Regions from separate parts of the Anaerotignum lactatifermentans genome, predicted to be linked through region 1. Evidence: predicted binding sites of a transcription regulator. Region 1 holds the regulator's gene; each other region holds the start of a gene.

Region 1 (5,022 bases):
TGACGCCACCATGGCAAGCGTGGAAAATTCCCTGAAAGACTTGGGAACAGACTATCTGGATCTTTGCCTGCTTCACTGGCCTATGCCTGAAACAGACCGTGAAAAATGGCAGGAAAAAGACCTGTCCGCATGGCGTGCCCTGGAAAAGCTTTACAAAGAAAACGTTATTCGCGCCATCGGTGTCAGCAACTTCCTGCCTCACCATCTGATGCCCCTCATGAAAGAAGCGGAAGTTACACCCATGGTAAACCAGCTGGAATACCATCCCGGATATTGTCAGGCACATGCCGTTCACTATTCTCAGCAGCAGGGACTTCTGGTGGAAGCATGGAGCCCTCTGGGTCGTACCCGTGTGCTGGAAGATGCTCTGGTGCTGGAACTGGCAGAAAAATACGGCAAAACACCTGCACAGATTTGTCTGCGTTTTGCCCTGGACAATCATGTATTGCCTCTGCCTAAATCCAGCTCTGCGGAACGTATGAAAGCAAATCTGGATATTTTCGATTTCACCATTTCTCCTGAGGACATGTCCCGTCTGATGTGCATGCCCCAGACAGGATGGGGCGGACATCATCCCGACACATTCTAAAAGACAAAAACAGCCGGAATCCTTTATATGTAGGGATTCCGGCTGTTTTTTATCATTCTATCTTTGTTTGAGAAAGAGGTTCCTTCTTTTTCTTTGCTTCATGCCCCCGATGGCAAAGGATGAAGATCATAAACAGTACCGACGAAAAATCAGGTGCCGCAAGAAAGAGGAAAAAGCCATCTAATCCATTGCGGATGACCAGCGCCACAATGAATACCACCAAATTGATGGCTGCCATCTTCCAGTCGCAAATCTGGGTGAAGATATACAGCACCAGAAAATACACGGCAATCAGCCCAAATGCCGCATACGCCCATTTGGGGTCGTATGTGCGTGCACGTATGAGATTACAGTAATTCAGCAGATTGGTAAACATCAGGGCATATACCATACAAATGATATCTGCCACTTTTTTCCGATGAATGTAAATGGTCAACATACAAATCCTCCCCTTTCCCCCGAAACAGCCCTTTATTTTTGTTCGTAAATGTCAAAAGAGAATTTCACGCCATTTTCTTCCTGTACTTCCCCTTTTTCTGTCAATGTCCATTCCGGTTTTTCATCCAGATTGGGGAAATAAGTATCCGCAGGAAATTTGTCATAGATTTTGGTGATGTATGCTTTTTTGCACTGAGGCAGAAGCTGTTCATAAATGCTGCCGCCGCCGATAACAAAAATATCATCATCCTCGTAATCCGCCAGCACTGCAGGCAGTTCTTCCAGACTATGGCAAAGGGTCACCCCTTCCGCTTCATAAGCCTTATTTGCTGTCAGCACAATATGGGTACGTTTGGGCAAAGGCTTTTTGCCGGGGAAAGATTCCAGTGTCTTTCTGCCCAGCACCAGCACATGACCCATGGTCACCGCACGGAAATTTTTCATATCTGCGGAAATGCGGCACAGCAGTTCATTGTCCTTGCCGATGCCCCAGTTTTCGTCTACTGCTACAATGAGATTCATGGGTTTTCCTCCTTAAATGGCAATGGGCACTTTGCCGATGGGTTTGCCGTGTTCGTAGTCTTCCACGATAAAGTCATCTACAGTGAAATCATAGAAATTCTTGATTTCGGGATTCAAACGCACCTTGGGTGCGGGGAATGTTTCCCGTTCAATAAGTTCTTTGATGATAGGTACATGACGGTCGTAAATATGCATGTCGCTAATGACGTGTACCAGTTCGCCGGGCTCCAGTCCGCTGACCTGTGCGAACATCATCAGCAATGCGGAATACTGCACCACATTCCAGTTGTTTGCCGCCAATGTATCCTGAGAACGCTGGTTCAGGATCGCATTCAGTTTATTGCCTGTCACATTGAAAGTCATACTGTAAGCACAGGGTTCCAGTCCCATTTCTGTCAGGTCTGCAAAGTTGTAGATGTTTGTCATGATACGACGGGACGCGGGCGCATTTTTCAACTGCCACAGCACGTTGTCCACCTGATCCATTTCGCCGTGTTTGAATTTGTATTTCACACCCAGCTGATAGCCATAAGCCTTACCGATGGAGCCTGTTTCGTCTGCCCAGGAATCCCAGATTTTGCTGTTCAGATCGTGGATGTTGTTGGATTTTTTCTGCCAGATCCACAGGATCTCGTCAATGGCTGCTTTCCAGTTGGTGGCGCGCAGTGTCAGCAAAGGAAATTCCTTGCTCAGATCATAGCGGTTCACCACGCCAAAGGTCTTGATGGTGTAGGCAGGTGTGCCGTCTTCCCAGTGGGGGCGCACCTTTTCGTTTTCTGTAGAAAAGCCATGCTCTAAAATCTGTTTGCAATTCTGTATGAAAATATCGTCTGCTCTGCTCAATGTTTCTTTCCTCCTAAAAAATCGTTCATTTCTTTCTCCTCTTTTATGATACCCTATCTTTCTGCCGCCTTCAACCCAATTTTCCCAACGCCTCTTGGTCACAGCAGAAAAAAATGCGCAAAACAAACGCAAAAAAACAGACAACGCCCCGGACATTGTCTGTTTTTTATTTCATTTTCTGTTTTTACTTTTCTTCTTCTTCCACCTGACGGTGTTTTACAGGCAGACCGTTCTGCAGGTGATGCAGATCGTTTTCTTCGCTGTACATTTCATTGATCTTGTAAAGCAGTGTCATCAGACTGTCTGTCAAATGCACGTTTTCCACCAGCACATCATCGGGAACCTGCAAATCCACATGGCTGAAGTTCCACATGCCCTTTACGCCCCATTTTGCCAAATCATGGGCAACCTTAACAGCCTGTGAACGAGGCAGTGTCAAAATGGCAACGTCTACGCGATTGTTTTTCACGTATTCCTCCATTTTGTCCACGTCATAAACCTCCACGCCACGGATGGTCATGCCAACCAGACGAGGATTGATGTCAAAAACTGCTTTGATGACGAAACCGCGTTTTTCAAAATTTGTATAATTGACCAACGCCTGACCGATATTACCGCCGCCAATAACGATCATATTGTACATACGATCCAATCCCAGTATCTTTTTGATTTCATTGTAAAGATATTCTACATTATAGCCGTATCCCTGCTGACCGAAGCCGCCGAAATTGTTCAAATCCTGGCGAATCTGAGAGGCTGTAATATTCATCTTTGCACTGAGCTCTTTGGAAGAAATTCTGGTGATGTCGCTTTCCAGCAAATCGCCCAAATACCGATAATATCTGGGTAATCTGTTTATTACCGCCGGTGAAATCTTTTTTTCACTATCCATATTATCCAAATCCTCTCCTACTCAATTTGATTTCAGTATAGCACGCCTGTTATTTTATTGTCAACAATAACTCTTTTATTCCGCCCTTTTTTCTGGTATCATAATTGTGGACAACCCAAGGGTTACGGAGGAATAAAACATGATACTTGCAGTCAATCACATAGAAAAATCCTATGGCATCGACACCATATTGGAAAACATCACATTTCATATAGAAGAAAGAGAAAAAACCGCAATCGTAGGCGTTAACGGCGCCGGAAAGACCACCCTGTTCCGCATTTTGACGGGGGAAATCTCCGCTGACGGCGGCGATGTTTTCCTGAAAAAAGAAACCACCATGGGCTACATGGCACAGAACCAACAAATAGAAAGCAGCCGCACAATTTATGAAGAAATGCTATCGGTCTTTGAAAAAATTTTAACGGCCGAGGTCCGTCTTCGTGAAATAGAAAACGAAATGACACACCTGTCAGGAAAAGAGTTGTCTGACATGATGGAGGATTACGCGTCTTTACAGCACGAATTTGAACAAAACGACGGTTACAGCTACAAAAGCCGTCTGAAAGGTGTACTGAAAGGTCTGGGCTTTGGGGAGGACGAATTCGACCGCCCCCTGTCCCAGCTTTCCGGCGGACAGAAAACCCGTGTGTATCTGGGCAAACTGCTGTTATCCAAGCCGGATTTGCTGCTGCTGGACGAACCTACCAACCATCTGGACATTGCTTCCATTGAATGGCTGGAAGATTTCCTGAAAACATACGACGGCTCTGTCCTCATCATTTCCCATGACCGTTATTTCCTGGATAAAATCGTCACCAAAGTAGTGGAAATCGAAAACAGAAAATCCACTGTATACAACGGCAACTACACCGCATACATGAACCAGAAAGCCATCAACCGGGACATCCAGCAGAAGGCTTACGAAAACCAGCAGAGAGAGCTGAAACGACAGGAAGAAGTCATCCGCACACTGAAGGCATTCAATCGGGAAAAATCCATCAAGCGTGCCGAAAGCCGGGAAAAACAGCTGGAAAAAATCGAGCGTATCGATCGCCCCGACAGCCTGCCTTCCCATATGCGCCTGACATTGACACCCCGCATCATCAGCGGCAGTGACGTACTCCATGCGGAAGAACTGTCCAAGTCCTACGGCGGACAGCGTATTTTCCGCCATGTGAATCTGGATATCAAGCGTGGGGAAACCGTTGCCATCATCGGTCCCAACGGCGTGGGCAAATCCACACTGTTTAAAATGCTTCTGGGCGAAGTGCCTTCCGACAGCGGGCTTATGCGGTTCGGCACCAATGTTCATGTGGGTTATTATGACCAGGAACAGCAGAAATTAGACAGCAACAAGACCATTTTCGATGAAATTTCCGATACTTACCCCACTTTGACGGCGGGGGAAATCCGCAATATGCTGGCAGCCTTTGTCTTTACGGAAGATGACGTGTTCAAACAGGTTTCTTCCCTCAGCGGCGGCGAAAAAGGTCGCGTTTCTCTGGCAAAAATCATGCTTTCCAAAGCAAACCTGCTGATGCTGGACGAACCTACCAACCATCTGGATATGTTCTCCAAAGAAGTGCTGGAGGACGCTCTGAACCGCTATGAAGGCACCGTGGTATACATCTCCCACGACCGTTATTTCATCAATAAGACTGCCCAGATCATACTGGAGCTTTCTCCCGAAGGCATCACACGCTATGAGGGCAATTATGATTATTATATGGAGAAAAAA
Region 2 (5,022 bases), on a different contig from region 1:
GATCTGTTTAACGTCACCTACGATACCCAGGTCAGATACTTCGAAAATAGGAGCTGTGTCGTTTTTGTTGATGGAGATTACCAGTTCGGAACCTTCCATACCAGCTACGTGCTGGATAGCACCGGAGATACCGCATGCCATGTACAGGTCAGGACGTACTGTTTTACCTGTCTGACCAACCTGACGATCTTTTTCGATCCAGCCAGCGTCTACACATGCTCTGGAAGAACCAACTTCTGCGCCCAGTGCATCTGCAACGTCTCTGATCATGTCGAAGCCCTGAGGACCGCCGATACCACGACCGCCGGAAACGATCAGTTTAGCTTCTGTCAGGTCAACAGATTTCTTATCGGATTTAACAACTTCCAGAATTTCAACGTTCATGTCTGCTTCTGTGAAGTCAACGTCAAATTTGATCAGTTCGCCTTTTCTTGTTTCGTCCTTGTCGATTCTCTTCATAACGCCAGGACGTACTGTAGCCATCTGAGGTTTTGTTCTAGGGCACATCAGTGTAGCCATGATGTTACCACCGAATGCAGGACGAGTCATCAGCAGAGCTCTTGTAGGATCTGCGCAACCCATGGATGCTTCTTTGTCATATTCTTCCTGTGTTTTAGCCATTCTCAGACCTGTTGTATCAGCAACCAGACCTGTTCTTACACGGCTAGCTACACGAGGTGCAACGTCACGACCGATGGAAGAAGCGCCGAACAGCATGATTTCGGGATCGAATTTTTTGATGATTTCTGTAACAGCTTTTGTATAAGGTTCTGTTACATATTCTTTCAGGTAAGGATGGTCAACCAGGATTACCTTGTCTGCGCCATAGTGGTACAGTTTGTCAACTTCGCCTTCGATACCGCTGCCCAGCAGGACTGCATATACATCATCTTTCAGATCTGCTTTCAGTCTTGTAGCTTCGCCGATCAGTTCCAGACCTACGTTCTGAACCTTACCGCTTCTTTGTTCAACTACTACATAAATACCATTACTCATTGTAGGGTTTCCTCCTTATATTCCAAATTTTCGTATTAGCTTCTTTTTCAGCAGAAACAGCGTTTTTCTGCTTCTTTCCGTCCTTAACAAACGGATCCGCAAGCATTCATCAGATGATGAATTTTTCTTCCAGTTTAGCAACGATTGCTTTAACAGCTTCGTCTGCGGACAGGTCTTTCAGGATTGTACCAGCGCCTTTTACTTCTTTTGTGAAGGACTGATATACGTTTGTAGGGGAACCCTTCAAGCCGATCATATCCAGTTCCAGGCCATCTTTCAGAGCTTCGAAGTCCAGAATCTTGATTTCTTTTTCGTAAGCTTCTACGATACCTCTAACTGTCATGTATCTAGGTGTTGCCAGTTCTGCGATAGCTGTCAGCAGGCAAGGAGTTTTGATTTTGATGATGTGGTAGCCATCTTCGAACTGTCTTCTAACTACTACATAATCTTCTGTAGCTTCTTTGATTTCTTCAACATAAGAAACCTGAGGAACATGCAGTTTTTCAGCAATCTGAGGACCAACCTGAGCTGTGTCACCGTCGATTGCCTGACGACCTGTGATGATCAGATCGTAACCGATTTTCTTCAGAGCAGCTGCCAGGATACCGGATGTAGCGTATGTATCGGAACCACCGAATTCTCTGCCGGAAACCAGGATAGCTTCGTCACAACCCATAGCCAGAGCTTCTCTCAGAGCAACGTCTGCCTGAGGGGGACCCATGGATACTACTGTAACTGTGCCGCCCAGCTGTTCTTTCAGAGTCAGAGCAGCTTCGATACCTGTTTTGTCGTCGTGGTTGATAATAGAGGGAACACCGTCACGGATCAGAGTGCCGGTTTTAGGATCAATTTTAACTTCAACTGTATCTGGTACTTGTTTAATGCATACAACGATTTTCATTATAGTTCTCCTTCCAAAATATTAGTAATTTAGCTTCGTCATCTAAATTTGAGAATATCTACTAGATCAAACCTTCATGGAGCCGGAGATGATCATCTTCATAGCTTCGTTTGTACCTTCGTAGATTTCTGTGATTTTAGCGTCACGCATAGCTCTTTCAACGGGATATTCACGGCAGTAACCGTAACCACCGAACAGCTGTACGCACTGTCTTGTAACTTCGTTTGCTACATCAGATGCGAAGTATTTGCACATAGCAGCATAAGGAGCGTAGTTGCCATGGTTGTCTTTTTCAGTAGCAGCTCTCCATACCATCAGTCTAGCAGCATCAACTTTTGTCTGGCATTCAGCAAGTTTGAACTGTGTATTCTGATATTTACCGATGGGTTTGCCACCCTGTTTTCTTTCTTTAACATATTTCAGTGTTTCATCAATAGCACCCTGTGCGATACCTACGGACTGAGCACCGATACCGATACGACCGCCGCCCAGAGCTGTCATAGCGATCTTGTAGCCCTGACCTTCTTTGCCCAGCAGGTTTTCTTTGGGAACTCTTACGTTTTCATAGATTACTTCACAGTTGGAAGCAGCTCTGATACCCATACGTTCGATGTTGGGACCAACTGTCAGACCTTCGTAGCCTCTTTCTACGATGAAAGCGGACATACCTTTAGGACCTTTGGATTTGTCTGTCAGAGCGAATACGATGAAGATATCAGCAAAACCGGAGTTTGTTGTGAACATCTTTGTACCGTTCAGTACATAGTAGTCGCCATCAAGTGTAGCTTCTGTACGTACGCCAGCAGCGTCTGTACCAGCACCGGGTTCTGTCAGACCAAAGCAGCCGATCTTAGAACCGTCAACCAGAGGTCTCAGATATTTCTGTTTCTGTTCTTCTGTACCAAATTCATTGATACAAGGGCAGCAAAGAGATGTATGTACGGACAGTGTGATACCTGTGGAAGCATCAACTTTGGACATTTCTTCCATGCACAGTGTGTATGTCAGAACGTCTGCACCCTGACCGCCATATTCTCTGGAATAAGGAATACCGAACGCACCGATTTTCTGCAATTTCTGCAGCAGTTCAGCAGAGTATTCTTCTTTTTCGTCCATGTCCTTTGCGATGGGTTTAACTTCTGTTTCAGCAAATTTTCTGAACAACTCTTGCTGAAGCATCTGAGTTTTTGTCAATTTGAAATCCATTTAATATTCCTCCTATTTTTTAATAAATTTAAAGCAACCGTCCTTGCGCCCCGGTCGCTTTATAAAAACAACCTACATCCGACGCTGCCGTCATGAAGTCCACATTCGCTTTTTTGCATCTCAACAGAAAAGCATTTGTGCGCTTCTAAAAGAACTATACCATTTTTGTCTAAAAATTGTCAACATCTTTGTCGATTAAATATTAGATAAAAAACGGTCACAATTTATGGTAATACCGACAGTTCTCACTGTCTTTTCGCCACAAAAAAACCAACAAAAATCCATGGTTCTTCCGGCATCTTCCTTTCGCCTCTTTTACCCAAATTCTCTTGCCTTCAGCCACGATCGCTTCTCGATTCTTCCGGAAAATGTCCGTTCCATGGATCTGTGAATGGCAAAGAAACCTTTGTTTTTCTCAATACTTTGTATGCGAAATATACTGCCGAAAAAATAACACACTGCCTGCTGATTTTGTGTGTTCCTTGTCTTTTTGCTTAACCCTACTTTACACTATTGTCTTTTCTCTGTCAATATCCCCACTGTCTCCAACATGGTTTTTGCCCTTATGTTGTCATACAAGCATTGTGTACTTTTCATAATGAACATCCCTTGCTTTTTCCTTCTTTTCCCAATCTTTCGGGCTTTTTCCCTTTTTTTCGGTAAAAAATAAACCTTTTTCTTTCCCTCGAATGGGCTTCTTCCCTGCCATGAACCGTTCTTATCACATTTTTTCATACCGTCATATTTTTGTGAAAAATTACGCTAAATATCCTTTTGTCCCCTTTCTCCTTTTTTGTCTATTCTTCCGAAACAGAAAATATTTCTTTTCGTCATTCCGTTTCCATTTCTTCCTTAATATATGGCAGCACACAAAAAAGGAGTATCCCTAAGGATACTCCTTTTGCATTTACCGTATGGAGTTGAAATTATTCGATAACTTCTACTACGGAACCTGCGCCTACTGTTCTACCACCTTCACGGATAGCGAAACGCAGACCCTGGTTCATAGCAACGGGTGTGATCAGTTCGATTGTCATTTCAACGTTGTCGCCAGGCATGCACATTTCTGTACCTTCGGGCAGAGAGATAACGCCTGTAACGTCTGTTGTTCTGAAGTAGAACTGAGGTCTGTAGTTGTTGAAGAAAGGTGTATGACGGCCACCTTCTTCTTTGCTCAGAACGTAAACCTGTGCTTTGAATTTTGTATGAGGTGTGATGGAACCGGGTTTAGCCAGAACCTGACCTCTTTCGATTTCGTTTCTCTGAACACCACGCAGCAGAACACCGATGTTGTCACCAGCTTCAGCCTGATCCAGCAGTTTTCTGAACATTTCTACGCCAGTTACAACTACTTTTCTGATTTCGTCTGTCAGACCAACGATTTCAACTTCGTCCTGTACTTTAACAACGCCGCTTTCTACTCTACCTGTAGCAACTGTACCACGGCCTGTGATGGAGAATACGTCTTCGACGGGCATCAGGAAAGGTTTGTCTGTGTCACGTTCGGGTTCGGGAATGTAGGATTCGATTGCATCGAACAGTTCGATGATCTTGTCGCCCCAAGGACCAGCGGGATCCTGCAGAGCCTGGAATGCGGAACCTCTGATGATGGGAATATCATCACCGGGGAATTCATATTCGTTCAGCAGTTCTCTGATTTCCATTTCAACCAGATCCAGCAGTTCTTCGTCTTCAACCATGTCGCATTTGTTCATGAATACAACAATGTAAGGTACGCCTACCTGACGGGACAGCAGGATGTGTTCTCTTGTCTGAGCCATAGGACCGTCTGTAGCAGCTACTACCAGGATAGCGCCGTCCATCTGAGCAGCACCTGTGATCATGTTTTTAACATAGTCAGCGTGACCCGGGCAGTCAACGTGTGCATAGTGTCTTACAGGTGTTTCGTATTCAACGTG
Region 3 (5,022 bases), on a different contig from region 1:
ACGGTGCACCTGCGCAGCCAGTTCATGGGTAGGTGTCAGGATGATTGCCTGTGTGCCCCTTACATTGGGGTCAATCCGCTGAAAAATGGGCAGCAGATAAGCCAATGTCTTACCAGAGCCTGTTTCCGATCTGCCGACCACGTCTTTCCCTGTCATGATGGCAGGGATCATTTTTGTCTGTATATCTGTGGGCACGGTGATGTCCTGCTTTGCCAAGCCTGCCACAAGGGCGTCGGACAGTCCCAGTGTCTGAAAATTCTGTTCCATGGTTCCATTCCTTCCTAATAATCAAAGCCTTTCGTCGTTTTTCCCATTATATCCGCTTTTCCGCAAGCTGTAAACCTCCGGCGCCGTCTTTCGCCGCAAAATAGTCCAGAATACCGCAGTAAATGCCCCATGCCATCTGTTCCTGATAAGTATCGTCATTGAGTTTGGCTTCTTCCGCTCCATTTGACAAAAAGCCGCACTCCACCAATGCCGCCGGAATCTGGGTGGTGCGAAGGATGTAATAATCGCTGTTTGCCTTGATTTGTCTGGTGTTCTCTTTGTCTACCCTCTGCCGCAGACTTTCCTGTATGCATTGGGCAAGAGCTTTGCCTTCCTCGCTCTGGCTATGGTAAAAAACCTGTGCCCCTTTGGCGGAGGAAGAAGGAAAGGCGTTCTGATGGATACTCACCAGCAAATCCGCGCCGCTTTCATTGGTGATTTCTTTCCGCACCCGCATATCCTCCTGTTTGCTCTGCCCCAAAGCCATGCCGTCCCCTCTGGTCACATAGACCCTTGCGCCCCCCTGTTCCAGATATGCCTGCAATTTTTTCACAATGGCAAGGTTCAGTTCCTGTTCATCCACACCGGTTTTCCCTGTTTTTCCCGGGTCCCAGCCGCCGTGCCCCGCATCCAGCACAATGGTCTTTTCCGCCACAGGCAGCATGGTTTCCGCTGCCCGTCCCTGATGGAGCACACAAAGGCAAATGACCATACAACACGCCCATAACAAATATCGCCGCTTCTTTTCGTCCATATCCATTCCCCCCTCCTGTCATGTTTATGTTTTAGACAGGAAAAAAAGACGGTCGTGCCAAAAATAGCCGTCACCGTCTTTTTTCCTAAGGAAATGGGAATTTATATTTTACGAAATGTTCGGAATCTTTCCAGTTTTTCTTTGTTTCTGGGGCATTTGCAGCAGTACCAATGCGCCAAAGAGTAGCGCAACACCCAGCCAGCCAAAGCCATCCGGCACTTCGCCAAAAGCAACTACCCCCATAAGGGTTGCCGTCAGGGGCTCCGCAAAGGCAAGAACAGAGGCTTTTCCCGAATCCATACGGGACAGCCCTCTGGTATAGAGCAGAAAAGGAAGAAGGGTACACACCAAACCCAGCAGTAAAATGCCGCCTGTCAGAGAAAAATCACTGACTGCCAGAGAAAACATGTCCGCCGGATGGGACAGAGGCAACATGGCAGCAGATGCCATAAGGAATGTATAGAGTGTCACCGTTTCGGAAGTATATTTTTTCAGGGCGAATTTCCCGAAAATACTATAAAGAGCATAACAGAAACCAGATGCAACACCTGTGAGGATGCCCAGTACCGTCACATGGAAACTGCCGCTGAAAATCCCTGTGGTGCAGATGCATCCAGCCAAAGCGAATACAAGCCCTTTCACCTTCTGGGCAGTGATTTTCTCATGAAACAGCACCGCAGACAATACCATAACGAAAAAAGGCGCTGTATAAAGGAGGATAGCTGCCACGGACAATGTGGTGACGCTGATGGTCACAAAGTAAAAGATGTTGAATCCGGCAATGCTGCAAATGCCTGTGCCTAAGAACATCCACAGGTCTTTCCAATCTATGCGGCAAAGTTTCCGGTCTTTGCAAAAGAGCAGCAAAAACAGCCCTACAGCCGTCACCAGACTGCGCAGCGCCGTAATCTGCACGGCATCAAACCCTACCGCCGACAACTTGCGGGAAAACAATCCAATGACACCCCAAAGACATCCTGCCGCAATGACCATGAGCCCTGCCATTTCTTTCTTCTGCATACCTTACCGCCTTCCTTTCCGAAATATCTGCCCTCAGTATAACGCCCCTCTTGTATAAAGTAAAACGCTGTTTTATACTATTATCTATGAAGAATCGTCATAGATAAGGAGGTCACAAAATGGATTTTAAAAAATGCGAAGCGCTTCTGGCTGCCATTGATACAGGCAGTTTCACAAAGGCAGCGGAACAGCTCCACTACACCCCTTCGGGCATCAGCCACATGATGACCAATCTGGAAGCAGAACTGGGCTTTCCCCTGCTGTACCGCTCCAAAACTGGCGTTGTTCCCACCCCCAGCGCCTTGGAGCTGATGCCTGTTCTGCGGGAAATGGCAGACTGTGCCAACCGTTTTGAGCAGATTTCCTCCCGCATCAACGGCTTACAGACAGGTCGCCTTACCATCGGCGTTTACACCAGCATTGCCACCTGCTGGCTGCCTCCCGTCATCAAAGCCTTTGCCGTGTCCTATCCCGGCATCCGCATCATATTAAAAGAAGGCATCCATCAGGAACTGGACAGCTTTCTGGAAAACAGACAGGTAGATGTCTGCCTTTACAGCGAAAAGTCCGACAGTCCTTACACATGGATTCCCCTGCGAAAAGACCCCATGATTGCTGTACTGCCGCCGGAACATCCCATGGCAGGAGAAAAGATATATCCTCTCTCCGCCTGCCAGCAAGAGGACTTCATCATGCCTGCTTATGGCGCCGATTATGACGTTGTCCAGCTGTTCCGCGCTTATGACATCCACCCCAAAGTGAAATATGAAACCATCGAAAACCATGCCGCCCTTTCTATGATTGCCCAGGGTTTGGGCATGAGTATCATGAACCGCCTCATCACCGAAGGGCACACGGCTAACGTTGTCAAATTGCCTTTAGACCCGCCTCATACCATTTCTCTTGGCATTGCTCTGCCACAAGCAGAACTTTCTCCCGCCGCTCAAGCGTTCGTAGACCTGACCTGCAAAATGCTGGCAGAAAAATAATTCTCTTTTCATGGAGCACATCCCCTCCAAAATATTTTTGGGGATGTGTTCTTTTTTGTCCTTTTTGTGCGAACACAACAAAGAATTTGTCTTTTGAATGCAAAAAAACGTCATCCTTTCTTTTGTCAGACCATAAGCTGATACAGCGACAGATGGATTTTCGCTTTTTGGGGAAGGCTTGATTTCTATGGGCTTTTTGCTGTATACAAAAGACAGTATTCATTTTTGTATTTTATACGTGGACATTTGTCTGTTTAATATTGACATTTTTTTGGCAACTTTTTGTACTTTTTTTGCGCTATCCTCCGAAATTTTTTTTACACTTTAAAAAATACTTCTTTTTTATTGACGGTTCCGCTTGCCGTGCTATAATCAACTTCATAAAACCAAAAAGACCCTGGTCTTTTTCCGTCCCACACAATCGGGACATCATTACTTATCACACTTTAAGGGAGGCTTATTTATGGAAAGAGTATTCAATTTTTCAGCTGGACCATCCATGCTGCCACTGGAAGTTCTGGAACAGGCGCAAAAAGAATTTGTCTGTTACGGCTCCTCAGGCATGTCCGTAATGGAGATGAGCCATCGATCTAAAGTGTTCGAAGGCATTTTGGAAAAGGCTCAGGCAGACCTGCGGGATTTGATGCACATTCCCGACAATTACAAAATCCTGTTCCTGCAGGGCGGCGGCTCCACACAGTTTGCCATGATTCCGCTGAATCTGATGAACAAAAACAACAAGGCAGACTATGTGGTAACAGGTCAGTGGGCAAAAAAAGCCGCAGAAGAAGCGGCACGCTACGGCAAAGTCAACATTGTGGCTTCTTCTGCCGACACCACTTTCGACCGCATCCCCGAACTGGATGAATCCAAATTTGACAAACATGCGGACTATTTCTATATCACTTTAAACAACACCATTTACGGCACACGCTGGACCAAACTGCCCAATGTGGGCGATGTTCCTCTGGTGGGGGATATGTCCTCCTCCATTTTGTCCGAGGAAATCGACATCACAAAGTTCGGTCTGCTCTTTGCGGGTGCTCAGAAAAACCTGGGTCCTGCCGGGGTGACTGTTGTCATCATCCGGGAAGACCTGCTGGGCAATGCCATGGATTTCACACCCACCATGCTCAAGTATGACATCCATGCCAAAAACAATTCCCTTTACAACACACCGCCCACTTACGGTATTTACTTCATGGGCAGAGTGTTTGAATGGGTAAAAGCACAAGGCGGCGTAGCAGCTCTGCAGAAACGCAATGAAGAAAAAGCGGCACTGCTCTATGATTTTCTGGACAGTTCTGCCCTGTTCCACGGCACTGTGCAGAAAAAAGACCGTTCCCTCATGAACGTGCCTTTTGTGCTGCCCACAGAAGAACTGAACGCAAAATTCATCAAAGAAGCCAGCGAAAAAGGCTTTGTGAATCTGAAAGGTCATCGTACCGTTGGCGGCATGCGTGCCAGCATCTACAACGCTATGCCCAAAGAAGGCGTAGAAGCGCTGGTGGCGTTTATGAAACAGTTTGAAGCAGAAAACAAGTAAAGGAGAATGTCCGTATGTATACCATCAAAACACTGAACCAGATTTCTCAGGCAGGTCTGAGCAAACTGCCTGAAGCAGAATTTCACATAGACCCGGAAGCTGCACGCCCTGAGGGCATCATTCTGCGCAGCTTCGACATGCACAGCATGGAGCTCAACGACAACCTGCTGGGGGTAGCCCGCGCAGGTGCAGGCACCAACAACATTCCCATTGACAAATGCACAGAAATGGGGATTCCCGTATTCAACACCCCCGGTGCCAATGCCAACGCCGTAAAAGAACTGGTGCTGGCAGGTCTCTTGGTATCCTCCCGCCGCATCATCAACGGCGCTCAGTGGGTACAGACTCTGGCAGGCAATGAAAACGTGGAAAAAGCCGTAGAAGCTAACAAAAAGCAGTTCATCGGTCCCGAAATCGCGGGAAAAACCATCGGCGTCATCGGTCTG

The links. The regulator Rex, encoded in region 1, represses fermentation and respiration genes when NADH is low (regulators of the CRP and FNR family bind a similar motif). The targets are predictions, from matches to a motif close to ATTGTTAANTANTTAACAAT.
Region 2: INF29_RS00880 (acyl-CoA dehydrogenase family protein) is a predicted target of Rex. The motif match lies at 3,268-3,287, and genes of this name have one in related genera.
Region 3: serC (3-phosphoserine/phosphohydroxythreonine transaminase) is a predicted target of Rex. The motif match lies at 3,290-3,309, and genes of this name have one in related genera.

Annotation. Positions count from the first base shown of each region.
Region 1 is NZ_JADCKK010000054.1:12,450-17,471, forward strand. It holds gene INF29_RS11440 (aldo/keto reductase) at 1-589, shown strand, start outside; gene INF29_RS11445 (hypothetical protein) at 642-1,028, opposite strand; gene INF29_RS11450 (dihydrofolate reductase) at 1,061-1,549, opposite strand; gene thyA (thymidylate synthase) at 1,562-2,392, opposite strand; gene INF29_RS11460 (redox-sensing transcriptional repressor Rex) at 2,577-3,284, opposite strand; gene INF29_RS11465 (ABC-F family ATP-binding cassette domain-containing protein) at 3,424-5,022, shown strand, end outside.
Region 2 is NZ_JADCKK010000002.1:33,935-38,956, forward strand. It holds gene INF29_RS00870 (electron transfer flavoprotein subunit alpha/FixB family protein) at 1-996, opposite strand, end outside; gene INF29_RS00875 (electron transfer flavoprotein subunit beta/FixA family protein) at 1,106-1,897, opposite strand; gene INF29_RS00880 (acyl-CoA dehydrogenase family protein) at 1,964-3,103, opposite strand; gene INF29_RS00885 (hypothetical protein) at 3,675-3,812, opposite strand; gene tuf (elongation factor Tu) at 4,030-5,022, opposite strand, start outside.
Region 3 is NZ_JADCKK010000031.1:18,874-23,895, reverse strand. It holds gene INF29_RS08950 (DEAD/DEAH box helicase) at 1-267, opposite strand, end outside; gene INF29_RS08945 (N-acetylmuramoyl-L-alanine amidase) at 314-1,021, opposite strand; gene INF29_RS08940 (DMT family transporter) at 1,130-2,041, opposite strand; gene INF29_RS08935 (LysR family transcriptional regulator) at 2,161-3,030, shown strand; gene serC (3-phosphoserine/phosphohydroxythreonine transaminase) at 3,494-4,576, shown strand; gene INF29_RS08925 (3-phosphoglycerate dehydrogenase family protein) at 4,591-5,022, shown strand, end outside.